DNA from 4 places in the Mesorhizobium sp. ISC25 genome. Region 3 is predicted to be linked to each of the others. Evidence: predicted binding sites of a transcription regulator. Region 3 holds the regulator's gene; each other region holds the start of a gene.
The links. The regulator PhoB, encoded in region 3, activates phosphate uptake and scavenging genes when phosphate is short. The targets are predictions, from matches to a motif close to TGTCATNNANCTGTCAT.
Positions count from the first base shown of each region.

Region 1: a site for PhoB is predicted at 4,407-4,423, ahead of RQ479_RS23285 (alkaline phosphatase D family protein). Genes of this name have one in related genera too.
Region 2: a site for PhoB is predicted at 4,105-4,121, ahead of phnF (phosphonate metabolism transcriptional regulator PhnF). Genes of this name have one in related genera too.
Region 4: a site for PhoB is predicted at 4,208-4,224, ahead of phnC (phosphonate ABC transporter ATP-binding protein). Genes of this name have one in related genera too.

Region 1 is NZ_CP135441.1:4,698,995-4,706,145, forward strand. Features, by position in the region: gene RQ479_RS23255 (TPM domain-containing protein) at 1-191, shown strand, start outside; gene RQ479_RS23260 (GNAT family N-acetyltransferase) at 309-815, shown strand; gene ppa (inorganic diphosphatase) at 932-1,462, shown strand; gene RQ479_RS23270 (hypothetical protein) at 1,480-2,070, opposite strand; gene RQ479_RS23275 (TetR/AcrR family transcriptional regulator) at 2,168-2,773, opposite strand; gene RQ479_RS23280 (MFS transporter) at 2,856-4,139, shown strand; gene RQ479_RS23285 (alkaline phosphatase D family protein) at 4,496-6,070, shown strand; gene RQ479_RS23290 (hypothetical protein) at 6,117-6,398, opposite strand; gene typA (translational GTPase TypA) at 6,600-7,151, shown strand, end outside.
Region 2 is NZ_CP135441.1:5,675,861-5,683,011, reverse strand. Features, by position in the region: gene RQ479_RS28000 (sugar ABC transporter ATP-binding protein) at 1-1,255, shown strand, start outside; gene RQ479_RS27995 (ABC transporter permease) at 1,252-2,217, shown strand; partial or broken gene RQ479_RS27990 (zinc-binding alcohol dehydrogenase family protein) at 2,288-3,305, shown strand; gene phnF (phosphonate metabolism transcriptional regulator PhnF) at 3,324-4,067, opposite strand; gene phnG (phosphonate C-P lyase system protein PhnG) at 4,203-4,664, shown strand; gene phnH (phosphonate C-P lyase system protein PhnH) at 4,664-5,275, shown strand; gene RQ479_RS27970 (carbon-phosphorus lyase complex subunit PhnI) at 5,277-6,389, shown strand; gene RQ479_RS27965 (alpha-D-ribose 1-methylphosphonate 5-phosphate C-P-lyase PhnJ) at 6,386-7,151, shown strand, end outside.
Region 3 is NZ_CP135441.1:5,398,432-5,405,582, reverse strand. Features, by position in the region: gene xylF (D-xylose ABC transporter substrate-binding protein) at 1-601, opposite strand, end outside; gene RQ479_RS26530 (ROK family protein) at 887-2,131, shown strand; gene phoB (phosphate regulon transcriptional regulator PhoB) at 2,141-2,830, opposite strand; gene phoU (phosphate signaling complex protein PhoU) at 2,847-3,554, opposite strand; gene pstB (phosphate ABC transporter ATP-binding protein PstB) at 3,587-4,390, opposite strand; gene pstA (phosphate ABC transporter permease PstA) at 4,387-5,238, opposite strand; gene pstC (phosphate ABC transporter permease subunit PstC) at 5,242-6,231, opposite strand; gene pstS (phosphate ABC transporter substrate-binding protein PstS) at 6,291-7,151, opposite strand, start outside.
Region 4 is NZ_CP135441.1:5,668,436-5,675,586, forward strand. Features, by position in the region: gene phnE (phosphonate ABC transporter, permease protein PhnE) at 1-1,165, opposite strand, end outside; gene phnE (phosphonate ABC transporter, permease protein PhnE) at 1,168-2,124, opposite strand; gene phnD (phosphonate ABC transporter substrate-binding protein) at 2,291-3,199, opposite strand; gene phnC (phosphonate ABC transporter ATP-binding protein) at 3,289-4,137, opposite strand; gene RQ479_RS27945 (DUF1868 domain-containing protein) at 4,306-5,016, opposite strand; gene RQ479_RS27950 (DapH/DapD/GlmU-related protein) at 5,183-5,800, opposite strand; gene phnL (phosphonate C-P lyase system protein PhnL) at 5,797-6,504, opposite strand; gene phnK (phosphonate C-P lyase system protein PhnK) at 6,507-7,151, opposite strand, start outside.

The DNA.
Region 1 (7,151 bases), 700 kb from region 3:
GGATCGATTCTCGTGTCGGCCAGCATGTCTGGGACGGTGTCGTCCGCGACCTTACGGCGCATGCCGGCGACGATCGGCTTGCCGAGGGCTTCGTCAAGGCGATCGAAGCGGTCGGTGCGGTACTGGCCGAGCATTTTCCGGTCTCGACCGGCGACAGCAACGAACTGGACGACCATCTAGTCGAGATTTGATCTCGCTAAAAGCGGTTTTGGAGCGTCTCAAGGACGCTCCGTTCGGCTGTGCGAAAGCATCGCGGCGGCTGACCGGACTCTTGCAATCGGGCGCAGCGGGTTTATGGTTAACCAACCATGAATACGCTGAGCATCGACATCAGGAAAGCCGAACCGCGCGATGCAGCCGCCATTGCCGACGTGCATCTCGAGGCCTGGCGCGGCGCCTATTCGGGCATCATCCCGCACCGCACTCTGACATCGATGATCAACCGCCGCGGCGCCGACTGGTGGGCGAATGCCATTCGCCGCGCTGCCACCGTCCTGGTCGTCGAAATCGGCGGCAAAATTGCCGGCTATGCGACGATCGGCAAGAACCGCGCCCGCGAACTCAGGCAGCAGGGCGAGATCTACGAACTTTACCTGCGGCCGGAATATCAAGGCATCGGGCTCGGCAGCCGGCTGTTCTCGGCCGCGCGGGCACGGCTGGCCGACCATGGCCTGAAAGGCATGGTGGTGTGGGCGCTGGAAGACAATCAGAACGCACTTGCCTTCTATGCCGGCGCCGGTGGCCGCGATGTTGCCGAGGGCGTCGAGATATTCGAGCAGAAGGCGCTGAAGAAGGTCGCTTTCGTCTGGGAATGACGGCCAGCGCATGATCCGGCCGGTTTTCGGTTCGGACGATCTCCCCGTACCATTCGCCGCATTGCACCATTCGCCGTCGCCCGCTATCGATCTCCAATCGAGAGAGGGATAAAGCGATGCGTATCGAAGCGATTGCCAGCGGAAAGAACCCGCCTGAGGACGTCAACGTCATTATCGAGGTGCCGATCGGCGGCGAGCCGATCAAGTACGAGATGGATAAGGAGGCCGGCACGCTGTTCGTCGACCGCTTCCTGCACACGTCGATGCGCTATCCCGGCAATTACGGTTTCGTACCGCATACGCTGTCGGGCGACGGCGACCCGATCGACGTGCTGGTCTGCAACACACGCGCGCTGGTGCCGGGCTGTGTCATCAATGTGCGGCCGATCGGCGTGCTGGTGATGGAGGACAATGCCGGCCAGGACGAAAAGGTGATCGCGGTGCCTTCACCCAAGCTGACCTTGCGCTACGAGGACGTCCACGAATACACGCAGTTGCCCGACATCACGCGCCAGCAAGTGCAGCATTTTTTCGAGCACTACAAGGATCTCGAACCCGGCAAATGGGTCAAGATCGAGGGCTGGTACGATGCCGCCTATGCCAAGAAGATGATCGTCGAGGCAATCGAGCGGGCCAAGCGCAAGTAATTAACGGGCGCAAATAATCAGTTATCGACGCGGCCGAAATCGGGCGTGTTGCCGATCACCACACGCTTGTCCTTGCCGCAGGCGAAGGTGCGTGCCTTCTCGTCGGCAAGCTTGCGCGCCTGATCGTTGGCGGCGGGATTGCCGGTGGCGAGCACAAGGGCGATCGTGCAGCCTTCGTGGGCGTCAGGCTGGGCAACCTTGGCGACGATCAGGACTTCCGTCGACTTGTTCTCGCCCTCGCTATCGCTGATCGAGCGACGATGGATGACCGCGAAAGGGACGACAGTTTTGCCGTTGGTTTCGATACGCCACTCGACTTTGGGTCCAGCCGAATTGAGACCGGAAAAGCTTTCCCAGACCGTGGTCATATCGCCAGGTGGAAAGCCGTAGAACAGCGATTCCCGCGCATCGTCGTAGGAAACCATCACCGGGTAGCCGCCATAGCCCGAACAGGCGAGGTCGGCCCAGTCGCCGTCGCCTTCCTCCGCCTGGGCATAGGTCACGCAGTCCTTCTCCCAGACGAGATCGGTATAGACGCTGGATATGTCGCCAGCCCGGGCGGCATTGCAGAAGCCAGCAAAGGCAAATGGGATCAAAAGAGCGCGCATGGCGGACAACTCCGTTCGGGCTGCCGCAGCGTACCGTCAAATTTAGCGGCAGCCTAGACGAAGTCAGGCTGCTCACAGTGGTCTGGTAAACGGAACACTATTTCTTCAAGCTTGCTTCGATCAGAAGATCGGCGTTGCGGGCCACCGACTGCGCCGGTCCGCCGGCACCGAACAGCTGGCCGCTAATATAGGCGCCTTCGATCAGGAGCAGCAGCCCGTCGCCCAGCGTCTCGGCGTCGCCGGCGCCCATCGCCGCCGCCATGGCACGCAGGCGCCGGCGCAATTCCTGCTTGTTGGCCTCGCTCACGACGCGGGCCGGATGGCCATGTTCGGGATATTCGACCGCGGCATTGGTCATGCCGCAGCCGCGATAGTCGGGCCTTTGCGTGCGCTTGCCGACACGCGTCAGGAAGGCGACGATCTGCGCGCGCGGATCGCCGGGATGGGCATCCACCGCCTCGTCGAAACGTTCCCAGAATTCGAGGTCATAGTGCCGGAGGTAGGATGCGGCCAACTCGTCCTTGGACGGAAAGCTGCGGTAGAGGCTGGGTTTGGTGACGCCGGCACGCCGCACGATTTCATCGACGCCGATCGCCCTGATCCCTTGCCTATAGAACAGGTCGCGCGCCACCTGGAGGATCCGTTCGGCGGCGCGAGGCGGCGGTGCGTCATTCGCCTTGATCGTTGATTCAATGCTTTTCATGCCTGGTCTGCCGATTGCCTGGTTGACAATGTTACCGGTCGGTACGTATGTTTCGCGCTCCTGCAACGTACCGGTCAGTAACATGATAGCTCAATCCCGTCCGTTTGGCCAGCGCTACGCTTTCGTCGTGGTCGCCGTCATCTTCCTCTGCCTGCTCATCGCGGCGGGCCTGCGTTCGGCGCCGGCAGTCATGATGCTGCCGCTGGAGAACAGTTTCGGCTGGCGGCGCGACGTCGTCTCGCTGGCGGCGGCCACCGGCATCTTCCTCTATGGCCTGACCGGGCCCTTTGCCGCAGCGCTGATGGAGCGGATCGGGCTGCGCCGCACATTGCTTGCCGCGCTGCTTTTGATGTCCGGATCGACCGCGCTCAGCCTGCTGATGACCAAGCCATGGCATCTGCTCCTCACCTGGGGCGTGTTTTCCGGCATCAGTTCGGGCGCTGTCGCCACCGTGCTCGGCGCGACCATCGTCAACCGCTGGTTCAAGACCAATCGCGGCCTGGTGATGGGACTGATGTCGGCCTCCAGCGCTACCGGGCTGCTGGTCTTCCTGCCGCTGCTCGCCTCGCTCGCCCAGTCGGGCGGCTGGAAGCCGGTCGCCATTGCCATTGCCGTGGCCACCGCCGCCTTGGTGCCGCTGGTTTACATGCTGGTGCCGGAGCGCCCGGCCTCGATCGGCATGGTCCGCTATGGTGCCGAGCTCGACGACGTGCCGCCGGCGCCGCCGGCCGCGCAAGGCAATTTCCTCGCGCATACACTGAGCACGTTGCGCCGAGCTGCCGGTACGCGCGTGTTCTGGTACCTGTTCGCCACCTTCTTTGTTTGCGGCTTCACCACCAACGGGTTGGTCGGCACGCATCTGATCGCCTTTTGCGGCGACATGGGCATCGGCGAAGTGCAGGCCGCAGGCCTGCTGTCGATGATGGGCATCTTCGATCTTATCGGCACGACGCTGTCGGGCTGGCTCACCGACCGTTTCGACCCGCGCAAGCTGCTCGGCGTCTACTACGGCATTCGCGGCCTGTCGCTGATCTATCTGCCCTATTCCGGCTTCTCGGCGACCAGCCTGATCATCTTCGCCGTGTTTTACGGACTGGACTGGATTGCCACCGTGCCGCCGACGCTCAGGCTTTCCAACGAGGCGTTCGGCGACCGCAGCGGGCCGATCGTCTTCGGCTGGATCGTCGCCGGCCATCAGGTCGGTGCGGCGACAGCGGCCTTTTTCGGCGGCACCATGCGCGAGCTGCAAGGCAATTACGAGCTTGCCTTCCTGATCGCCGGCATGACGGCAATAGCCGCCGCCTGCATCTCGCTGCTGATCAACACCGCCCGCCCGGCGTTTGATCCGGAACCGCAGGCGGCGTAGCTCCTCGTTGCAGGAGAGATGCCGTCGGCCAAATTGCCGATCTCCCCCCTCGTGGGGGAGATGCCCGGCAGGGCAGAGGGGGGCGCGAAGTTTCGCCAGCCTCCGACTTTACGAAATGTTCTGCCCCAAACTCTGCTGCTCCGTCTGATTTCTTTCTGATTTGTACGTCGGCGGGACAGCGCCCCCTCTGGCCTGCCGGCCATCTCCCCCAGGAGGGGGAGATCAGCAGCTTCGCCGCCGAGCGGTCCAGCCTCCCCGCTTGTTGGTTGTAACGAAACCTTCATCGTTTCGAAATGTGCCTGAAACATTGAAGCTGGAGCTTGGCGGCGACGTTCAATGCCATCCAGGAGACAGCCATGAACAAGATTTCGATGACACGGCGCGCTTTCGTCACGTCGGCCAGCGCCGTTGGCCTGGTCGGCGCCTCGGGCCTCGCCCTTCCCTATTACTCGCGCGCCAATCAGCGCCCGGCTTTTACCCACGGTATCCAGTCCGGCGACGTCGACGCGACCAGCGGCATGGTCTGGACGCGCACGGATCGGCCGTCGCGCGTCATGTTCGAAGTGTCGTCGACCGAAAGTTTCGCCAATGCCGTCCGCCTGGCGCCGCTCGATACCTCGCCGGCCAGCGACTACACCGTGAAGCGGCTGCTCACCGATCTCGCCTCCGACCAGGACATCTTCTACCGCATGGTCGCGGCCGATCTTGCCGACATCAACGCCGTTTCGGAGCAGATCGTCGGCCGCTTCCGCACGGCGCCTGCCTCGAAGCGCGACATTCGTTTCGCCTGGTCGGGCGACACCGCCGGCCAAGGCTGGGGCATCGACGACACCGGCATGAAGACCTATGCCACGATTGCCAAGCACACGCCCGACTTCTTCCTGCATTCGGGCGATACGATCTATGCCGATGGTGCGATGAAGGACGAGGTCGACCTGCCCAATGGCGGCAAGTGGAAAAACACAGTGCTGATCGACGAAAAGCGCAAGGTTGCCGAGACGCTGGACGAATACCGGGCGCAGTGGAAATACAACATGATGGACAAGAACGTTCTTGCGCTCAGCGCCATCTGCCCGACTTTCTATCAGTGGGACGACCATGAGGTGCTGAACAACTGGTCGGACTCGAAGGATCTGTCGGCCGACGACCGCTACACCGAAAAATCGATCCATGTGCTGGCGGCACGTGCGGCGCGCGCCTTCCACGAAATGACGACGATCCGCTACGAACCGTCGGAGCCCGGCCGCGTCTACCGCAAGATTGCCTATGGTCCGCTGCTCGACGTGTTCTTCCTCGACATGCGTTCCTACCGCGGCCCCAACGGTCCGGATATGCAGGAGACGATGACCCCTGAATCGCGCATCCTCGGCGAACAGCAGATCAAGTGGTTGAAGCGCGAGCTGGCAAATTCCAACGCGACGTGGAAAATCATCGCCGCCGATATGCCGCTCGGCCTCGTGGTCTGGAACGACGGTACCAAGAAGGTCGGGGCCGAGGCAGTCAGCAATGGCGACAATGGCCCGGCCAAGGGGCGTGAGCTGGAAATTGCCGACCTTCTTCGCTATATAAAGAATGCGGGTATCAGCAACACTGTCTGGCTCACCGCAGACGTGCATTACACAGCCGCCCATTACTACAATCCGGACAAGGCGCAGTTCCAGGACTTCAACCCGTTCTGGGAATTCGTTTCGGGTCCGATCCATTCCGGCACGTTCGGGCCTAATGGTTTCGACATGACATTCGGCCCGGAGCTGAAGTTCATAAAGGCACCAACTGCCGAACAAGGTCAAAACCTGCCGCCGTCGGCCGGCCTGCAGTTCTTTGGGCTCGTCGACATCGATGGCGCCACCGAGCAGTTGACGGTGCGGCTGATGGATCGCGACGACAGCGAACTCTACAAGGTCACGCTCGATCCGGTGCGGTCGGCGTGAGCGACTGCGCCACTACCCTCGGGCTAGCCCGAGGGTAGGACGTGTATCAATCGGGATAGCAAACGACGGGAATCCTGGGCCAGACGGCGCTGTCGCATCCCGCGTTCTGCTGCCTTTGCTTGAAGGCAGCGCTGACCGGCCCGGTCACCACCGGGTCGACGCCGTCGGGAGCATCGGCAAAAAGCTGCTCCGCCGACCGCTTGTCGGACGGCAAAGCAGTCCGCGTCTCCTTGAACGACGACGCCGCCGACTGCGCCGCGCCTGCCGCGAGGAGGACGGCGAGTGCGCTACATGCCAAAATCGGCCGGAGTCTGATGCCTGCGTCCATCATGAAATTCGAACTGCCCGGACCATGGAAGGTTCCGCCTTGGTTAATAATTCCACTTCACACCAAGACATTTAAGATTTGGTGACTTTATTTGGTGGCTCGCCTCCTCTTTCGCAATTGCGAAAAACCCTGTATGAGCCGCCCAACCGAAAGAGGCAGCGCCTTTTGGCCTGCTGCCTGCAACGCTCCCGAGACCAAAACATGAAAATCCGCAATATCGCGATCATCGCGCACGTCGACCATGGAAAAACCACCCTCGTCGACCAGCTTCTGAAACAGTCCGGCTCGTTCCGAGACAACCAGCGCGTCGCCGAGCGCGCCATGGATTCGAACGATCTCGAAAAGGAACGCGGCATCACCATTCTGGCCAAGGCGACCTCGGTCGACTGGAAGGATACCCGCATCAATATCGTCGACACGCCCGGCCACGCCGACTTCGGCGGCGAGGTCGAGCGCATCCTGTCGATGGTGGATTCGGCCATCGTGCTGGTCGACGCCGCCGAGGGGCCGATGCCGCAGACCAAATTCGTCGTCGGCAAGGCGCTCAAGGTCGGACTGAAGCCTATCGTCGTCATCAACAAGATCGACCGGCCGGATGCCCGCCACGTCGAAGTGGTCAACGAGGTGTTCGACCTGTTTGCGGCGCTTGACGCGACCGACGAGCAGCTCGACTTCCCGATCCTTTACGGTTCAGGCCGCGACGGCTGGGTCTCGGAAAACCCCGAAGGTCCGAAGGACCAGGCTCTGGCGCCG
Region 2 (7,151 bases), 280 kb from region 3:
GCATCAGGAAGTCGTCCTGTGCCGCCATCTCACCGTCGCCGCCAACATGTTCCTCGGCGAGGAGGATGCACGTTTCGGCATCCTGCAGCAGCGGGCGATGGTCAGGCAGGCGCAGAAGATCATCGACGATCTCGGCTTCGACCTGCCGGCGCATGTCATGCTGGGTGACCTGACCATCGGCCAGCAGCAGCTGATCGCCGCCGCCCGCGCCACCGTTCGCGGCACCAAATTCCTGATCTTCGACGAGCCGACCGCCTATCTTACCCGTAAGGAGGCCGACCAGCTGTTCACGCTGATCCGCCGGCTGAAGGGCGAAGGCGTCACCATCATCTACATCAGCCATCGCATGGAAGAAGTGTTCGAGCTCGCCGACCGCGTCTCGGTGCTGCGCGACGGCACGCTGGTCGGCACCAGGAACATTGCCGAGACCAATGACGCCGAGCTGGTCAAGATGATGATCAACCGCTCGATCGAGCAGGTCTACCACAAGGAGCATTTCACCCCGGGCGCGATGCTTGTAGAAACCAGGAACCTGTCCGGCAAGGGTTTCGAAAATGTCTCGATGTCCGTCCGCGCCGGCGAGATCGTCGGCCTCTATGGCCTGATCGGCGCCGGGCGCAGCGAGTTCGTCACCACGCTCTATGGCCGGCACCGCAAATCGGCCGGCCAGATCCTGTGGGAGGGCAAGGAGGTCAAGGTCAATTCCGAACATGACGCGATCAGGCTCGGCATGGCGCTGGCCCCGGAAAGCCGCCGCGACCAGGGCCTCTGCCTCAACCTGCCGGTCGGACTCAACCTCAATCTGCCGATCTACAAGCGCATCTCGAGCAATCTGCTGATCTCCCGCGCGCAGGAAAAGGCGCAAGCCGATCGCCAGATCGCCGACCTGCGCATCAAGACGCCGACGCGCGGCGCGCTGGCCTCCAGCCTGTCCGGCGGCAACCAGCAGAAGATCGTCATCGGCAAATGGCTCGCCCATGGCGCCAAGCTGTTCATCTTCGACGAGCCGACTGTCGGCGTCGATGTCGGCACCAAGGCCGAGATCTACCGCCTGTTCGGCGCGCTGTTATCCAAGGGAGCCGGCATCATCCTGATCTCGTCCTACCTGCCGGAGGTCTATGAGCTCGCCGACACGCTGCACGTGTTCCGGCGCGGCAAGCTGGTGGCCACGCATGGGTTTCGTACCGCTGACCACGAGGAGATCCTCACCCAGGCGCTGGCCGAGAAACAAGAAAAACCGGGAGGACGGATATGAGCACCGAGGCGATCGCTGTCGAAAGGCCGAAACGCAACTACAACGCCCTGTTCGGGCTGACACTGCTGGCGCTGCTGGTTCTTTTGTGGGTCATCCTGTCGGTGGCGACGCCGAGCTTCGCCTCCGCCAACAACATCTCCAACCTGTTGCGGCAAGGGTCGATGATCGCCATCCTGGCGGTCGGCCAGACCTTCGTCATCATCACCGGCGGCATCGACCTTTCCGTCGGCGCCGTGGTTGGCTTCGCCACCGTCATCGTCGCGATGCTGATCAACGCCGGCACACCGGTTTTCCTCGCCATCCTGATCACCTTGCTGGTCGGCGTCGCCATCGGCATGTTCCATGGCTTCGGCATCGTCAAGATGGGCCTGCCACCCTTCATCATCACCCTGGCGACGCTGACCTCGCTGCGCGGCATCGGTCTGTTGATGACCAACGGCAACTCGATCTCGATCAACAACGACGCCTTCCAGACGTTCTCGCGCAGTTCCTTCGTCGGCGTCCCCAATCTGTTCTGGATGGTGATCCTGGTCGGCATCCCGGCCTACATCTTCCTGCACCACAGCCGCTGGGGCCGCTATCTGTTCTCTGTCGGCTCCAACGCCGAGGCGTCGCGTCTGTCGGGCGTCAACGTCCAGCGCACCATCTACATGGCCTACACGCTGTCGGGGCTGTGTGCGGCCTTCGTCGGCGTGCTGCTCGCGTCGCGCATCGGCATCGGCAATCCGACGCAGGCCGAGGGCTGGGAATTGCAGGCGATCGCCTCCTCGGTGATCGGCGGCACCTCGCTGTTCGGCGCTGTCGGCTCGGTGCACGGGCCGCTGCTCGGCGCCTTCATCCTTGCCACCATCAACAACGGCGCCAATCTGCTCAACGTCAACGCCTTCTGGCAGCGCATCATCACCGGCGTGCTGATCATCGTCATCGTCTATTTCGACGGGCTGCGCCGTCGCGGCAAATAGACCGCCTCCCAACAACCGCCGGCCTCGCGACAGCAGAGCCGGCGGTGCCATGAACCGACTGGATTGAAGCATGAAAGCCGTCGTCTGCCGCTCGCCCGGCGAACTTGTCCTCGAAGACCGCCCGGCGCCTGGCGCGCCCCCCGCCGGCTGGGCGCTGGTCGCCGTCAGCCATGTCGGCATCTGCGGCACCGACTATCACATCTTCGAAGGCAAGCACCCGTTCCTCGCCTATCCCCGCGTCATGGGCCACGAGGTTTCCGGCACCGTGATCGAGGTTGGCGAGGACGTCGATCTCGCCGTCGGCGAAGCGGTGATCGTCAATCCCTATCTCGCCTGCGGCAAATGCATCGCCTGCCGGCAAGGCAAGCCGAATTGCTGCGTCAGGATCGAGGTGCTCGGCGTCCACCGCGACGGCGCCATGTGCGAGCAGATCCTGGTGCCGGCGCAAAATCTTTATCCGGCAAACGGCCTGTCGCTGGCCGGATGCCGCCGCCGTCGAATTCCTGGCGATCGGCGCCCATGCCGTGCGGCGCTCGCTGGCTGATCCAGGTGCGCGCACGCTGGTCATCGGCGCCGGCCCGATCGGGCTCGGCACGGCGCTGTTCGCCCGCATCGCCGGGCTAGACGTGACGCTGCTCGACATGAGTGCGGAGAGGCTGGGTTTCGCCGAAAGTGAACTCGGCTTCGCGACCCTTGACGGCTCGCGGGGCGTCGCCGCCGATCTGGTGCGGGAAGCAACCGGCGGCGACGGCTTTGACGTGGTGTTCGACGCCACCGGCAACACCCGGTCGGTGCAGTCGGCTTTCGCCCATGTCGCGCACGGCGGGGCGCTGGTCCTGGTCAGCGTCGTCAAGGACGACATCGCCTTTTCCGATCCCGAATTCCACAAGCGCGAGATGATGCTGATCGGCAGCCGCAACGCCCTGCGTGCCGATTTCGATCATGTCGCCGCCTCGATCCGCAACGGCGCGCTGCCGCTGGCAAAGCTGGTCACCCACCGCACCACGCTTGGCGAGACGCCGCACGACCTCGCCCGCTGGGCGCATGAGAAGTCCGGCCTGATCAAGGCTGTCATTCAGGTCGGATGATGCCAAGGCTGGCGCATCTCAGAGCGCCGACAGTTTGAGCTCGATCCGCTCGGCCGGGAAGCGCGACTCCGAAAACTGTATCGGCTGACCGTCGGGCGTGACGTTGACGGCGACCGTCACCAGCACGATGGCGCCGGGCTGCAGCTCGAGGTCCGCAAGGTCGGCGGCATCCGCATGGCGCGCCGACAGCACGGTCGATTGCCGGAGATAGTCGTCAATGCCGAAACGTGCCAGCGATGCGGTGATCGAACCGGTTTCCGCCATGGCGGCATCGATGCCGGCAAAGCGCCTGGCCTCGAACCAGCCGGCAGCGCGGGACACCGGCACTCCATCGGCTTCGCCGCGCGTTTCCAGGCGTATCACATCGGCCCCCTTCGCAAGGCCTAAGCCCTCTGCGACACGACGGTTGGCCGGCTCTACCGATGACGCGAGCAAGGTGATATGCCGCTCTGACGCCTGTCCTTGCAATCCCTCGGAAAAGCGGGTGCGGGCGCCGATCGGATAGGACAGCCGCCTGCGCGACAGCACGAAGGTGCCGCGCCCCTGCTCTGCCCTGAGCACACCCTCCTGCACCAGCGCTGCGATGGCGCTGCGCACCGTGTGGCGGTTGACGCCATAGCGTCCGGCCAACGCGATCTCCGGCGGCAGCGCGGCATTCTCGGGAAAATCGCCGACGGCGATCGAATGCAGGATCTGGTCGGCGATCTGCCGCCACAGCGCGACACCGCTGCGCCGCTCGATGCTGTTGGCTTGTCCGATCATCTCCCGCCCCAATTCTTTGCGCCGATCTTTTGGCCCGTGTCACGTACACGTCATGGACACGCGCTAAATAATAGATATAATTTGTATAGTTGTCTATATCAATAGACAAATGCACGCAGACGAGGAGCACCGGCCATGCGAGGACAGGAAGCGCGAGAGCAGGCCAAACGCAAGGCCGTGATGGCGACGCTGGCACAATCGGCCGGCGACGACATCGTCCGTCTGTGGGACGAAGCCGGCCTGCCTTCTGAGGCGGAACTTCTGCGTGGCCCCGAAACCGGCCTGGTTACCGTGCGTGGCCGCATTGGCGGCGGCGGCGCGCCCTTCAATGTTGGCGAGGCGACGGTCACCCGCGCCACGGTGCGGCTTGCGTCCGGCCATGTCGGCCACTGCTACGCGCTCGGCCGCGACAAGCAGAAGGCAAGGCTGGCGGCAATCGCCGACGCGCTCTGGCAGGATCCTGCCCACCGCAACGAGGTCGAGACCAGGATCCTCGCGCCCTTGCAAGCGGCACTGGCCAAGGCGCGTGACCAGCGCCGCGCCGAGACGGCGGCGACCAAGGTCGATTTCTTCACGATGGTGCGCGGAGAAGACTGATGGACGCAGCGGTGCAATCGATCGAAGGCGGCTTTGCCGATCCGGTGTTCAACGCCCAGACCGTATTCCGTGCCATCATGGATGCGATGGCGCGGCCGGGCAGCGTGCAGCCGTTGCCGGCGCTCGCCCAGCCGCCAGCGCCGCTATCGGCCACCGCCGGCGCCATTGCGCTGGCGCTGTGCGACAACGACACGCCGCTCTGGCTCGACCTGGTTTTGCAGGGGTCGGCGGCGATGAAATCCTGGCTTGGCTTCCATACCGGCGCGCCGCTGGCCAACACCCCGGCCGACGCGCATTTCGCGCTGATCGCCACGCCGGCCGAGATGATGGCGCTCGACGGCTTTTCGCAAGGCACCCAGGATTATCCCGATCGCTCGACGACGCTGATCCTCGAGGTCGGCGATCTCGTCTCCGGCGCTCCGCTGCTGCTCGAAGGCCCGGGCATCGAGAAGACGGCGACGATCGCGCCGGCGCAAATGCCGCGCCATTTCGTCGAGCAATGGAAGCAGAACAACCAGCGCTTTCCGCGTGGCGTCGACATCATCCTCGCCACGTCCGACGCAATTGCCTGCCTGCCGCGCACGACGCGCATCAAGACGATGGAGGCGTAGCATGTACGTCGCGGTAAAGGGTGGCGAAGCGGCCATTCGCAATGCTCACAAACTGCTCGCCGACCGCCGGCGCGGCGACCGATCGGTGCCGGCACTTCGCCTCGACCAGATCGTCGAGCAGTTGGCGCTCGGCGTCGACCGGGTGATGAGCGAAGGTTCGCTTTATGATCGCGAACTGGCGGCACTCGCCATCGTCCAGGCGCGCGGCGACATGATCGAGGCGATCTTCCTGGTTCGCGCCTATCGCACCACGCTGCCGCGTTTCGGCTACACCAGGGCGATCGACACCGGCACGATGCTGGTCGAGCGGCGCGTGTCGGCGACCTACAAGGACCTGCCCGGCGGCCAGCTGCTCGGCCCGACCTTCGACTACACCCACCGGCTGCTCGATCCCGAGCTTGCCGCCGGCGGCGATGTCGCCGAACCGGAACAGCGTGCAGGCGAGACGGAGGCGATGCCGCGGGTATCGGCCATCCTCGCCCGTGAAGGCCTGATCGAGCCCGACGGCGACATGCCGCAAGACCATGTGCCGGGCGACATCACCCGCGAGCCGCTGGAATTCCCGATGGCACGCGACATCCGCCTGCAGGCGCTGTCACGCGGTGACGAGGGTTTTCTGCTGGCGCTCGGCTATTCCACCCAGCGCGGCTACGCCCGCAACCATCCCTTCGTCGGCGAGGTTCGCATCGGTGAGGTCGAGCTGGAACTCGATGTGCAGGAACTGCCCTTCGCCGTGCCGCTCGGCAGCATCCGCGTCACCGAATGCCAGATGGTCAACCAGTTCAAGGGCTCGGCTAAGGCGCCGCCGCAATTCACCCGCGGCTACGGCCTCGTCTTCGGCCAGAGCGAGCGCAAGGCGATGGCCATGGCGCTATGCGACCGCGCGCTGCGCGCCTCGGAGTTCGGGGAGGACGTCGTCGCCGCCGCGCAGGACGAGGAGTTCGTCATATCGCATTCCGACAATGTCCAGGCGACCGGCTTCGTCGAGCATCTCAAGCTGCCACACTATGTCGACTTCCAGGCCGAGCTCGACCTCGTGCGCCGCATGCGCGCAGAGCACGACGCCCGCGAAAATGCCGGCAAGGGCGAAGAGAAGAGGCAGGCCGCGGAATGACCGGACAACCGACCGACATCGCCACCTACAACTTCGCCTATCTCGACGAGCAGACCAAGCGGATGATCCGCCGCGCCATCCTCAAGGGCATTGCCATCCCCGGCTATCAGGTGCCGTTCGCGTCGCGCGAAATGCCGATGCCCTATGGCTGGGGCACCGGCGGTGTGCAGGTCACCGCTTCGATCATCGGCCCGGACGATGTGCTCAAGGTCATCGACCAGGGCGCCGACGACACCACCAATGCGGTTTCGATCCGCGCCTTCTTCAAGAAGGTCGCCAATGTCGCTGTCACCACCGAGACGGCGAAGGCGACCATCATCCAGACGCGCCACCGCATCCCTGAATATCCGCTCAGTGCCGGCCAGGTGCTGGTCTACCAGGTGCCGATCCCCGAACCGCTGCGCTTCCTCGAGCCGCGCGAGACGGAGACGCGCAAGATGCATGCGCTGGAGGAGTATGGCCTGATGCATGTAAAACTCTACGAGGACATCGCCAGGCACGGCCGCATCGCCACGACCTATGCCTATCCGGTCAAGGTCGAGGGCCGCTATGTGATGGATCCCTCGCCGACGCCGAAATTCGACAATCCGAAGATGCACCGTTCGCCGGCTTTGCAATTGTTCGGCGCCGGCCGCGAAAAGCGCATCTATGCGCTGCCGCCCTTCACCGATGTCGTCAGCCTCGACTTCGAGGACCATCCGTTCGAGGTGCAGACCTTCGACCAGCCCTGCGCACTGTGCGCGGCCGAGAACGTCTATCTCG
Region 3 (7,151 bases):
TGTTTTTCTGAGCGTTGGCCGGCAGCCAGCCGTCGGTATAGGCCTCGCCGACATTCTTGATCTTGCCGCTGTCGATAGCGTCCTTCAGCACTTCCATCGAACCGGCAAACAGGAAATCGGCATTCGGATCGGCGCCCGAGCCCTTGATGAAGACGTAGTTGCCTTCCGGCTTCACCTTGAACACTTCGCGGGCCTGCATGCGGCCGACTTCCTTGTTGTCGAAGGTCAGGTAAAAGACGTCCTTGTTCTCGATCAGCCGGTCGTAGCCGACAACCGGAATACCTTCGTCCAGCGCCTTTTGCACGGCTGGCCCGATGGCCGAGGCGTCCTGCGCCAAGATGATCAGTGCGTTGGCGCCCTGCGAGATCAGGCTCTCGACGTCGGTGAGCTGCTTGCCGGGGTTGGACTGTGCGTCGGCGGAAATATACTTGTCGCCGGCGGCCTCGATGGCCGCCTTCATTGCGGCCTCGTCCGTCTTCCAGCGCTCTTCCTGGAAGTTCGACCAGGAAACGCCGATCACCTTGTCTTTAGCCTGCGCCACCGACGCCAGCGCCAGCGTCATGGCGACACCCGCCAGAATGGCGGTCGTGAATTTCTTCATCATATCCTCCCAGCGCCGCGTACGGCGTGACCAATTGGCTCAAAGACCAGCTTAGAAGCTCTAATTTTTTCGAGCCTCGAAAAAATACTGGCCCGATCTCCGGCTGCTGTCAACATCGATTCTGATGGATTTTGATGACTCTGCGAGTTTTTTCGAGCGTCGGAATAAACGATGACAGCGCCACCGGCATCTGACACTATTTGCCTGCATCCGACACTATTTGTCGGACATTACCGACGGCTTCCGGTTCATGAGCGGCCGCGGCAACCGGGAGGAAAGCAAACGATGTCGGTCGGAATCCGCCATGACGATTTGCGCCGGCGCAACCGGGCGATGGTGATCTCGGCGGTGCGCCGGGCCGGCCAGCCATCGCGTACTGAGATCGCAGCAACCACCGGCCTCAGTCATTCGACCATATCGGCGATCTCCTCCGACCTGATACGGGAAGGCATCCTCGCCGAGAGCAAGGCAAGTGAGCCCGTTTCGTTGAAACGCGGTCGTCCGCAGGTCGGCCTCGCCCTCAACCCGGAAGCGGCGGCGGTGCTGACCGTGGTTTTGTCGCTGAATTTCCTGTCGGCCGCCATTATCGACTATGCGGGACAGGTAGTCGCCGAGGAACAGCGCCGGCTGGACACGCTGACCATGCCGCGCGACGAACTGATCCGCGAATGCATGGCCATCGTCCGGCGCCGGCTCGAGGATCCAGACCTTGACGTCCGCAGTGTCGCCCGCATTGCCCTGGCGATTCAGGGCATTACCGACTCCCCTGCACGCGCCATGCTGTGGTCGCCGATCACGCCGCAGACCGATATCGCCTTTGCCGACATGCTGGAGGACGAATTCGGCATCCCGGCCACGGTGGAGAACGACTGCAATATGATGGCGGTGGCTTTGCGCTGGCGCGATCCGGATCGCTATCGCGACGACTTCATCGCCATCCTGCTTTCGCACGGCATCGGCATGGGGCTGGTGCTCAAGGGCGAGCTGTTCACCGGCACGCATTCCTCGGGCGGCGAGTTTGGCCACATGATCCATCGTCCGGGCGGCGCGCTCTGCCGTTGCGGACGACGCGGCTGCATCGAGGCCTACGCCGGCAATTACGCCATCTGGCGCAACGCCAGGCAGATGAGCGAAGACAGCGAACCCATCGCCGACGTCAGCGACGCCGACATGCGCGCACTGGCGGCCCGGGCACGCGAGAAAGATGGGCCGGAACGCGAGGCCTACCGCAAGGCCGGCGAAGCGCTGGGTTTCGGTCTCGGCTCGCTGTTCGCGCTGATCGATCCGGCGCCGGTCGCGATGGTCGGCGCCAGTGCCGCCGCCTTCGATCTGATCGAGCCGGCCTTGCGCCAGGCCATCGCCCAGACCGCCGGCGGCCAGCATTCGGGCTCGATCTCCTTCGACACCGAACCAAACGAATTGCCGCTGATCCGCGAAGGCTGTGCGATGCGGGCGTTAAGCTTCGTCGACCAGGAGATTTTCGCGCCGGGCGCGCAAATGAGGCCCCGCGTCAGAAAGAACGTAGCCTGATCCGGCGGATCAATCTTCCCTGATCGCGTAGCCGGCACCGCGGATGGTGCGGATGACATCAGGCATGCGGCCGTTGTTGACCGCTTTGCGCAGCCGGCCGACATGCACGTCGACGGTGCGTTCGTCGATATAGATCGTCTCGCCCCAGACATTATCGAGCAACTGGCTGCGCGAGAAGACGCGGCCCGGATGCCGCATCATGAACTCGAGCAACCGGAATTCGGTCGGCCCGAGCCTGATTTCGCTCTTCTTGCGATAGACCCTGTGCGATTCGCGATCGAGCACGATGTCGCCGACCTTCAGCACGCTGGACAGCACTTCCGGCTTGGCGCGCCGCAGCAGCGCCTTGACTCTCGCCATGAATTCCGGTGTCGAAAACGGTTTGACCAGATAGTCGTCGGCGCCGGTCGAAAGACCGCGCACCCGGTCGCTCTCCTCGCCGCGCGCGGTCAGCATGATGATCGGCAGCCGCTCGGTTTCGGGGCGCACCCGCAACCGGCGGCAGAGCTCGATGCCGGAAACCGCTGGTATCATCCAGTCGAGCACCAGAAGATCGGGCACATTCTCCTGCAAACGGATCTCGGCTTCGTCGCCGCGTGTCACCACCTCGACCTGGTAGCCTTCGGATTCGAGATTGTAGCGGAGCAGCACACCCAACGGCTCCTCGTCCTCCACCACCATTATGCGTGGTGCGATCATCGACTGGGCACCCCCATCATGTCACCGGCGTGGACATTGTCGTTTCGTCCTGCTTCGGACGATTGACCGGCAATTGCTCGCCGGTCAGCACATAATACGCATTTTCGGCGATGTTGGTGACATGGTCGCCGATCCGCTCCAGATTCTTGGCGCAGAACAGCAGGTGCGTGCAAGCGGTGATGTTGCGCGGATCTTCCATCATGTAGGTCAACAGCTCGCGGAACACGGACGTGTATTTGACGTCGATGCGCTCGTCGGCGGCACGCAGCTTGGCCAACCCGGCCGCATCGTCTGCAGCATATTCCTCGATGACGCCCTGCACCTGGATGAGCACCAGCTGCGCCATCGCGTCGATGGAATGCGACAGGTCGCGCGGTGTGACGTTGAGCCCGACCGCACTCACACGCTTGGCGATGTTCTTGGCAAGGTCGCCGATGCGTTCGAGGTCGCCGGCCATACGGATCGCTCCGACCACATGGCGAAGATCGTGGGCCATCGGCTGGCGTTTGGCGATCAGGGTGATGGCGCGATCGTCCAGTTCGCGTTGACGCGCATCCATGATGGCATCGTCGGAAACGACGCGTTGCGCCAGCACATTGTCGGAATTCAACAGGGCCTTGGTTGCCCCGCCGACCATCGAACCGGCGAGGTCGGCCATGTCGCGGATCAGCTTGCTGATCTGCTCGAGATCCTCGTCGAAAGAAGCGACTGTGTGTTCGCCCATGGTCCTGTCCTCATATGCATGATCGGAACGGCTCAGCCGAAGCGGCCGGTGATGTAATCCTGCGTGCGCTTCTCGCGGGGCGACGTGAAGATCTTCTCGGTCCGGTCGAACTCGACCAGTTCACCCAGATACATGAAGGCTGTCTGGCGCGACACGCGTGCCGCCTGCTGCATGTTGTGCGTAACGATGACGATCGTGTAGTCGGCTTGCAATTCGTCGATCAGTTCCTCGATCTTGGCGGTCGACAACGGGTCGAGTGCGGACGCCGGTTCGTCGAGCAGAATGACTTCCGGCTTCACGGCCACGGTGCGGGCGATGCAGAGCCGCTGCTGCTGGCCGCCGGACAGGCTCAGGCCGCTGGCGTTGAGCTTGTCCTTGACCTCGCTCCACAGCGCGGCGCGCTTCAATGCCTGTTCGACGCGGCCGTCCATCTCGGACTTGCCGAGGTTCTCGTAGAGCCTGACGCCGAAGGCGATATTCTCGTAGATCGACATCGGGAACGGCGTCGGCTTCTGGAACACCATGCCGATCTTGGTCCTCAGGAGGTTGAGATCCTGCGACCGGTCGAGAATGTTCTGGCCGTCGAGCAGCACGTGGCCCTCGGCTGTCTGTTTCGGGTAGAGCTCATAGATGCGGTTGAACACACGCAGCAGCGTCGATTTCCCGCAGCCCGAAGGCCCAATGAAGGCCGTGACGCTGCGCTCGGGCAGCGACAGGCTGATGTCCTTTAGCGCCTTGCTCTGGCCGTAGTAGAAGTTGAGGTTCTTGACCTCGATCTTCGTCTTCTCGGCGACCGTTTCGGTCATCGTCATGTCCGGGGACAACATCTGTGTCATCTGTCCTCTCTGCGTCCGGTAAGGCTGCGGGCGAGGATGCTCAAGCCCAGAACCGTCAGGGTGATTATGAGTGCGCCGGTCCACGCCAGCTGCTGCCATTCCTCGTAAGGGCTGAGAGCGAACTGGAAGATGGTCACCGGCAGGCTGGCCATCGGCGCGTTGATATTGCTGCTCCAGAACTGGTTGTTGAGCGCTGTGAAGAGCAGCGGCGCCGTCTCGCCGGAAATGCGTGCTATCGCCAGCAATATGCCGGTGACGATGCCCGACAATGCGGCGCGGTAGGCGACCGAACGGATCACCACCCAGCGCGGCGCGCCGATCGCGGCACCGGCTTCACGCAACGCGTTCGGTACCAGGTTGAGCATGTCTTCAGTGGTGCGCACGACCACCGGAATGACCAGGATGGCAAGCGCCACGGCGCCGGCAATGGCCGAGAAATGTCCCATTGGCCGCACCATCAGCTCATAGACGAACAAGCCGATGATGATCGACGGCGCCGACAACAGGATGTCGTTGATGAATCGGACGACGGTGGTGATGCGCGAAAAGCGCCCATACTCGGCCATGTAGGTTCCCGCCAGCACGCCGATCGGCGTGCCGACGACAACGGCGATGATCGTCATCAGCAGGCTGCCCGCGATGGCATTGAGCAGGCCGCCGGCCTCGCCCGGTGGTGGCGTCATCTCGGTGAAGACCGCGAGCGAAAGCCCGGCCGTGCCCTTATAGACCAGCGCGCCGAGGATGAGCGCCAGCCAGGCAAGCCCGATGCCGGCGGCGACGACGCAAAGCGCCATCATCACCGAATTCCTGGCTTTGCGGCGGCTGTGGAGCGATGAGGATGTCGACATCGGTCAGGCTCCCGTACGGGCGTCGATCCGCATCAGCATATAGCGGGCGGCGGCAAGGATCAGGAAGGTGATGACGAACAGGATCAGGCCGAGCGAAACCAGCGAGGAGGTGTAGAGGTCGCCGTCGGCCTCCGTGAATTCATTGGCGATGGTCGCCGAGATCGTCGTGCCCGGCGCGAATAGAGAGGCACTGATGCGGTGCGCGTTGCCGATGACGAAGGTCACCGCCATGGTCTCGCCGAGCGCCCGGCCGAGGCCAAGCATGACGCCGCCCATGATGCCGATGCGGGTATAGGGAATGACCACGCGCCGGGTCACTTCCCAGGTCGTGCAACCGATGCCGTAGGCCGATTCCTTCAGCACCGCCGGCACCGTATCGAAGACGTCCTTAGTGATCGAGGTGATGAAGGGTAGCACCATGATGGCGAGGATCAGCGCCGAGGTCAGAAGGCCGATGCCGTAAGGAGGGCCGGCGAAAAGGCTGGATAGTCCCGGCACGCCGTGGAAGATGTTGATTATGAAGGGCTGTATCGTCGTCTGCAGGAACGGCGCGAACACAAACAGGCCCCAGATGCCGTAGATGATCGAGGGAATGCCGGCCAATAGCTCGACCGCTATGCCGATCGGGCGCCTGAGCGGGCGCGGGCAGAGCTCGGTGAGAAACAAGGCAATGCCGATGCCGATCGGAACCGCGATCAGGATGGCGATGGCCGCCGTGACCAGGGTGCCGTAGATCGGCGCCAGTGCGCCAAATTTTTCCGTGACCGGATTCCAGCTCTCAGTCGTCAGGAAGGAGAAACCGAAGGACGACAGCGCCTGCCACGAGCCGGCAAACAGCGAGATCGCGACACCGCCGAGGATGACCAGCACAAGAATTGCGGAAGCGCGGGTGAGTCCGCGGAATATGGCATCTGTGAGCGCGAAGCGCCGCACCGTAGCTTCCCTGGCCCGGGCTGCTGCAGATGATGGCATGGCATCGGAAGCGATGGTCATTGGGTCCTCGCGATTGAAGGCAACAGGGAGGGCGCCGTCGACGCCCTCCCTGCAGGAGATTACATAGCCGAGTAGAGCGGCTTGCCGTCGCTGCCGACGACTTCCTTGGCCCACATCGCCTTGACGCTCTCTACCACCTTGTCGGGCATCGGAACGTAGTCCAGCTCGCCGGCCATCTCGTCGCCCTTGTCATATGCCCAGGCGAAGAATTTAAGGGCTTCGGCGGTGGTCGCGGCGTCGTCCGGCTTCTTGTACAGGAGTATCCACGTGGCCGCCGTCATCGGCCACGACTCGGCGCCCGGCTCGTTGGCGAGGATCACGCCATAGCCCGGCTGCGAGCTCCAGTCGGCATTGGCCGCTGCCGCCGAGAACGCCGCCGCGGCAGGCTCGACCTTCTTGCCGTCCTTGTTGATCATGTCGGTGTGGGTGAGCTTGTTCTGCTTGGCATAGGCGTATTCGACATAGCCGATCGCGCCGCCGGTCTGGGAGACGTTGTTGGCAACGCCCTCATTGCCCTTGGCGCCGATGCCGACGGGCCATTCCACGGCCTTGTCGACGCCGACCTTTTCTTTCCAGTCCGCGCTAACGTCGCCGAGGTAATAGGTGAAGTTGAACGTCGTGCCCGAACCATCGGAACGGTGAACGACCGCGATCGCCTGCGAAGGCAGCTTGACGTCGGGATTGAGCTTCTTGATCGCCTCGTCATCCCAGCTCGTGATCTTGCCGAGGAAGATGTCGGCCAGCGTCGGGCCGTCGAGAACCAACTCGCCCGGCTTGATGCCTTCGAGGTTGACGACGGGAACGATGCCGCCCATCACCATCGGGAACTGAGCCAGTCCGGACGCTTCAAGCTCTTCGCCTTTCAGCGGCGCATCCGAAGCGCCGAAGGTAACGGTCTTGGCCTTGATCTGCTTGATGCC
Region 4 (7,151 bases), 270 kb from region 3:
TCGTCGCGCCCCTGGTGTTGGATTCCCACTGATAGAGTGTCTGGCTGATGAAGACCGGGATCACTTCCGGCAGCACGCCATAGCGCTGCACCAGCAAGCCGTTGGCGCCGGTCGACTGGATGCCCTCGCGTGGCTTGTCGTCGATGTTCTCGAGGCCTTCCGAATAGACTTTGCCGAGCGTGCCGATCTCGGTGAAGAAAATCGCGGCGCTGCCGGCAAGCGGGCCCGGGCCGAAGGCGCGGGTGAAGAACAGCGCCCAGATCAGCATGTCGACCGAACGCATGAAATCGAAGAACCGCTTTAGCACCTGGCTAAGCAGGCCGCTCGGGGTGATGTTGCGGGCGGCGAAGAAGGCGAGCGGGAAGGCAACGATGCCGCCGAGCAAGGTGCCGAGAAACGCCATGACGATGGTCTGGAACAGCTTCGTCCAGACGTCGCCATGCTGCCATTGGGCGTTGTTCCAGATATTGTCGGCGGCCAGCGCAATGTTTGATGTGCCCGGCTTGAGCTGGGGTCCGGACATCAGCAACGAGACCACCTCGCCGGGCGACTTGCCGAAGAAGGGCGAGCGTGTGTCGAAGACGAAATTCGCCCAGCCGAGGAAGCGCTTGCGGACCTTGACGCGATCGGCGGTTATTCGGACCTCGCCGGCAAAGCCCATCCTGGCGACGATCTCATCGTCGTGCGCAGTGATCCACTCCGGCACCGGGCCGGATATTACCGGTTTGCCGCTGGTCAACGACACCGGCACCGCCTGGCCATTGGCGACAAGCGTCGCCTCGGCCTTGTCGAAGGTGACCGATTTGGCCCGGCCGTCGATCAGGACGGTGTAGGAACCGTTGGCATTGGTGATGACCCAATCGGGATGAGGGTCTTCGCCAAGTGCGGAAAACCGCGGGTATTTGGGCGTGATCTGAGGCTGGTCGAGACGGAATTCCGGCTGCAGATCGTAGCTGATCCATTGCGTCAGGAAGAGCGGCAGGCGCTCCCAGTGCGATTCCCTCAGCACTTGCGGCAGGCTGAAGAACCACAAGGCGTAGAGGAGGTAGAGCAGGATGCCGGTGAACAGGACCAGCGGGCCGAAGCGTTTGTACAGGGGCCGCCGGAACACTTGGGGAAAGCGCTCCTCGATCGCCTGCATCTCATCCGTCGTCAACGCGGCCATGCTCAGGCGCCCATCATGAATGCCTGTTCGCCGACGAGCTTGCGGCGTAGCCAGGCGGAAAACTGGTCGACGAGGAAGATCGTCGTGAACAGCAGCAGCACCAATGCCAGCGTCTTGGCGCCGAAACCGCGCGAGATGGAGAGCTTCAGTTCCTCGCCGATGCCGCCACCGCCGACCGCGCCGATAATGGTCGAGATGCGCACATTGATCTCGATCCTGAGCAGCGTGTAGGACATGAAATTGGGCAGCACCTGCGGCAGGCCGGCGAAGCGCACGCGCTCGAACCAGTTGGCGCCGACCGCGCGCAGGCCTTCTTCGGCGCGCATGTCGATGTTTTCGTTGATCTCGTAGAAGAGCTTGCCGAGGGCACCGATCGAATGCAGGCCGATGGCGATGATGGCCGCGACCGGGCCGGTCGAGAGGATGGCTGCGAACAGGCCGGCAATGACGATCTCCGGGAACGCGCGAAGCAGTTCCATGAAGCGCTTGACGACGAGCCTGAGCACCGGACTGGGTGTCAAGTTGCGCGCCGCGATGAAGGAGAAGGGCACCGCAAGGACGAAGCCGATGAAAGTGGAAACCAGCGCCACGTTAAGCGTGGTGAGCATCAGCTCGAAATATTCGGGTAGATAAAAGCCGCCCCAGAGATAGACGCGGCCAAGCGGGAAGTTGAACTCCTGGCTGCCCTTGTCGTGCGGCGATGCGATGTCGAACAGCGCCCGCCAGACGTCGTTCCAGTCCTTGGGAACAAGCCAACTAAGGAAATCCAGTATGTGCGGCAGCCGCTCGAAGAAATGTCCGGCATTGGCCTCGTCGGCGAACCACATGGCTGTGCACATGGCGACAAGCAGCAAGCCGATGCCGAGCGCCGTGTAGAACCTGCGCAAGGACGTCTGGCGTCGCCAGGCGTCTGCTGCCTGCCGGACCGCGTCTGAACGAATTGTAGCGGCGAAGGTCATACGGGGTCACGAGGGGACACGCAAAAAGGGCGGCGACCGCATCGGCCTGAAAGTCGAAGTTCGACTTTCGGAAAGCACGATGCGGCATCTAAGTGTTAGAGCGTACTTTGTGCGTCCAAGTGGACGCACGTCGCTCTAATGGACGCCGCCCTTTCCGCAATTGTCGTCAGCCGCCGATCGCGGCTTTGCGGGCTTCGACGATGACGCTGTAGAAGTCCGGCTTCACCGGAACGTAGCCGGTGAAATCGCCGCCTTCGATGGCCTCGAAGCAGGGCTTGTCCTTGGCCGGCAGGCTGGTGAAGAAGTTGGCGAGCTTGGCGGTCATATCGCCGCCGAGCGCGGTGCGCACGACCAGCGGGCCGTTCGGGATCAGGCCAGAACGCCAGACTTCGACGAAGTCGTTGGGGTCGACGGCGCCCTTGGCGACTTCCTTGTGGAAGGTGCCGGAAGTATAGCCGTTCTTGAAGTCGCCGATGCCCGAGGAGTCGTCAACCGCTACGTCGACCTTGCCGTCGCGGACGGCGAGAAGGTTGTTCTCGTGACCGCCATTGAACTGCGTCGAGGCGAAGAAGGTTTCGTTCGAAGCGCCGGTGTCCTTCGGGATCTGGGTCAGCGGGATCAGGTAGCCGGAGGTCGAATCCGGGTCGGCATAGCCGAGCTTCTTGCCCTTTGCCGACTTGATGTCGGTGATGCCGGACGACTTCAGCGCCAGGCCAATCGAATAATAACCGGTCGCGCCGTCGGTCTGCTGGGTGGTGAGGATCGGGGTGACGGCGTTCGGATCCTTGAGATAGACGCTGGCATAGCCTGACGCGCCAAGCTCGGCGAAATCGAGCGTGCCGCCGAGCAGGCCCTGGATGACGCCATCATAGTCGGCAGCCGGGAACAGCGAGACCTTTTCGAAACCGAATTCGGTCTTCAGATGATCGGCGAGGCACTGAAAGTTGCGCAGCCGGTCCGCTTCGTTCTCGCCGCCGAGAATGCCGACGCGGAATTCCTTGATATCCTGGGCGTGAGCAGCACTTGCTGCGATGGCGAGCAATGAAACCGCGCCGAAAACCATCTTCCTGAACATTATCTCTCTCCTATTGGTCCCGGCCTCGCGCCGGTAGCGTTCGAATTTTTGACGAGTGCCTTTGACGCGGGCGAGCGATCAGGCCGTTCTCAGTAACCAGGAAACGCTGGCTCGAGCGGTCCGGCGGATGCAGCGATCTTCTGTTTGACGGCGACACTGGTCGAGGTGATGGCCTCGGAGATTTCGGCGCCATTGCTGTCGGCGCCGTAGACCATGCGCACGGCCTCGCGGTTGAGGTCTTCGGGCGGGCCGTCGAAGACCACCTTGCCGGCGGCCATGCCGACGATGCGGTTGCAATAGTTGCGGGCCGTATCAAGCGTATGGAGATTTGTGATGACGGTGATGCCTTCGCGCAAATTGATGTCCTGCAGCGAATCCATCACCACCTTGGCGTTGAGCGGATCGAGCGAGGCAATCGGCTCGTCGGCCAGCAGCACCTTTGGCTGCTGCATCATGGCGCGCGCAATCGCAACGCGCTGCTGCTGGCCGCCGGAAAGCGTGCCAGCAGGCTGCAGCGCGGTGCGGGCGATGTCGAGGCGCTCGAGGGCTGCAACGGCCTCGGCGCATTCGCCGCGGGAAAACATGCCGAACAGGTTGGACAGTGTCGAGCGGTGGTTGAGCCGGCCGAGCAGCACATTGGTCAGCACGTCGAGGCGCGGCACCAGATTGAACTGCTGGAAGATCATGGCGCAGTCACGCTGCCAACGCCGGAGCGGCGAGCCGCGCAACCCGGAGACCTCGATGCCGTCGAACAGGATGGATCCCTGGCTGGGATCGATGAGGCGGTTGATCATGCGCAGAAGCGTCGATTTGCCGGCGCCGGAGCGGCCGATGATGCCGACCATCTGGCCTTGCGGAATGGAGATGTGAACATTGCTGACGGCGGTGTTCTTGCCGAACCGTCGGGTGACGCCGCGGATTTCGAGCGTAGCTGACATGGTGCAGGCTCCAGTCCAGTCGCAATTGAAGGTCTGTTAACTCTCGCTAGCGCAGCCGCATGAACCTGCGGTGTCGGATTGATGTCAGTTTTGTTACCGCCCACAGGCACGTCGAGCGGGGGAAGGGAGTTCATCCAAACCGCTGCTGTCCGGGCGGCGTGCATGGGATCAGCCGAGCACCAGCAGCTCCTCGAAATGCTCCATGTCCCTGAAGCTGCAGAAGGCGGGTGGCCGCAGCTCGATCACCGGAGCCTGCCGGGCAAACAGCGAGAGGCAATCGTCGAACAGATCCCGCCACGCGGATGCCCTTTCGTCGTCGAGACGACGGATCTGGTAGGCGAAAGTGATGTGGAAGACGTAAGCATCGTGGTCAGGGTGCCGGTATCCGAACGGCACCGACAAGGCATCGCGCCAGGCGTTCATGATGCGCACGTCCTCATCGGTTGCGCCGGCAACGGTCAAGCCGGTCGGCACGACATCGACGACCTTGATCTTGAAGGCGCTGCGGCCTTCGAAGCCGTTCAAGCGTTCCCGATAGAGGCGGGTCATGGCGTCAATGCTGGTGTCGAGCGGCACGTCCTGCGGCCAGTAGGGAAGGCGGCGGCGATGTTCGATGATGCCCTGGAAGAGCGTCATGTGCAGGCTGGAAACCGTAGTGAAAGCAAGCCGATCGGCGTCTGGCATTGCGCGCATCTGCTCGCGAACGTCGATGACCGCCGCTTCCGAGGCGGCACCGCCGGCAAGATGGCAGACCACAGTGTTGCCGGGCTCGAAGAGAAAATTTCCCGCAGTGTCGTAGCGCGTGCCTAGATGCAGCGGAGGGGCCGGATTCGAGCCCGCAAAGAATCCGGAGAGTGACGGTTTGATGGAAACAGGCATTGCGATCTCCAGAGGAAGAGACCGCGTCCTGTCCGAGTCATGTGTCAGGGGTGTGAATGGTGAATGGTGAATGGTGAATGGTGAATGTGAATGGCGATAAAGAAGGCGTCCCTGAGCCTCGAAGCCTATTCTCTGCCGCCATTCACCATTCACAATTCACCTTTCGCTAGCCGCCATATTTCTCCAAAAACGCCTCCGCCGACAGTTCCCGAAAATCGTCGAGGGCGGCGTGCAGCCTTGCGTGGTCCCAGTCCCACCAGGCGAGCGCCTGGTAGCGTTCCGCAGTGCGGCGGTCGAAGCGTTCGCGGATCGGCTTGGCCGGTACGCCGCCGACAATGGTGTAGGGGGCCACATCCTTCGAGACGACCGCCCCGGCACCGACCGCCGCACCATCGCCGACGGTGACGCCGGGCAGGATGGTCGAGCCGTGACCGAGCCAGGTGTCGTGGCCGATGGTGACGCGTTTGGCGCGGCGCTGGGCGAAGAATTCGCTCTCGTGCTCGGCGTCGTCCCAATAGTCGGAGGCGCGATAGGTGAAATGGTGTAGCGTCGGCCGCCAGGTCGGATGATTGGTGGCATTGATGCGCACGCTAGCGGCGATGTTGGCGAATTTGCCGATCGTCGCGCACCAGACGGCGCAGTCCTGCATCATGTAGGAATAGTCGCCGAGCGTGCTTTCGGAAACCCGGCTGCGTTCGGCGATCTCGGTCCAGCGGCCAAGCGTCGAGCTCTCGATCTCCGCCGTCTCGTGGACCAGCGGCGCCTCCGACAATTTCCTCGTCATGCAGCGATTTTCCCGGTGCCAAAGGCGGTCACGTCGATGACGCGGTCGGCGACCGCCTCGCGCACGTCGTGATCGTGGAAGATGCCGAGCAAAGCGATGCCCGCCGCCTTCTTGGCGGCGATCAGCGTTATCACCACGTCGCGGTTTTTCGCGTCGAGCGAGGCGGTCGGCTCGTCAAGCAGCAGGATCGGATGCTCGGTGATGAAGCCGCGCGCGATGTTGACGCGCTGCTGCTCGCCGCCGGAGAACGTCGCCGGCGGCAGCGCCCAGAGCTTCTCCGGCAGGTTGAGCTGCGCCAGCAAGGCGCGTGCCTTGCCGCGCGCTACTTCGCGCTCCTCGCCGCGCTCGACCAGCGGTTCGGCGACGACATCGAGCGCCGAGACGCGCGGCACGGTGCGCAGGAACTGGCTGACATAGCCGATCGTGAGCCGGCGCACAGCTAGCACGGTGCGCGGGCTGGCCGAAGCCAGGTCGATCAGCCCGTCCTCGTGCTGGACGATGATCTGGCCTGCGTCGACGGCATAATTCCCGTAGAGCATTTTCAGGATCGAGCTCTTGCCGGCGCCGGACGGGCCGCCGAGCACGGCGCATTCGCCGGCCCTGATCGCGAACGAGACACCGGCGACCACCGGCAATTTGATGCCCTCGCGCAGATGCATGGTGAAGCTCTTGGCGACATCGGAGACAACGAGCGGGGTTGCCATCGTCACACCTGCAATATCGAGGAAACGAGAAGCTGGGTGTAGGGCGCGCGCGGATCGTCGAGCACGCGGTCGGTGAGGCCGCTTTCGACGACGCGGCCGTCCTTCATCACCATCATGCGCTGCGACAAGAGCCGCGCCACCGCGAGGTCGTGCGTGACGACGATGGCCGCCAGGCCAAGGTCGGTGACCAGGCCGCGCAACAGATCGAGCAGACGCGCCTGCACCGAGACGTCGAGGCCGCCGGTCGGCTCGTCCATGAACACCAGCCGCGGCCCGGTCACGAGGTTGCGGGCGATCTGCAGGCGCTGGCGCATGCCGCCGGAAAAGGCGCGCGGCTCGTCGTCGATGCGGTCCTCGTCGATCTCGACGCGCGACAGCCAGTCGACCGCCGTCGCGCGGATTTTTCCATAGTGGCGGTCGCCGACCGCCATCAGCCGCTCGCCGACATTGGCGCCGGCCGACACCGTCATGCGCAGCCCGTCGGCGGGGTTCTGATGGACAAAGCCCCAGTCGGTGCGCATCAGGAAGCGGCGTTCGGCCTCGCTCATGCGGTAGAGCTCGCGGAACTGCCCGTCGCGCATGCGGTAGCTGGCGGTGCCGGAGCTGGGCAGCAGCCTTGTCGACAGGCAGTTGAGCAAAGTCGTCTT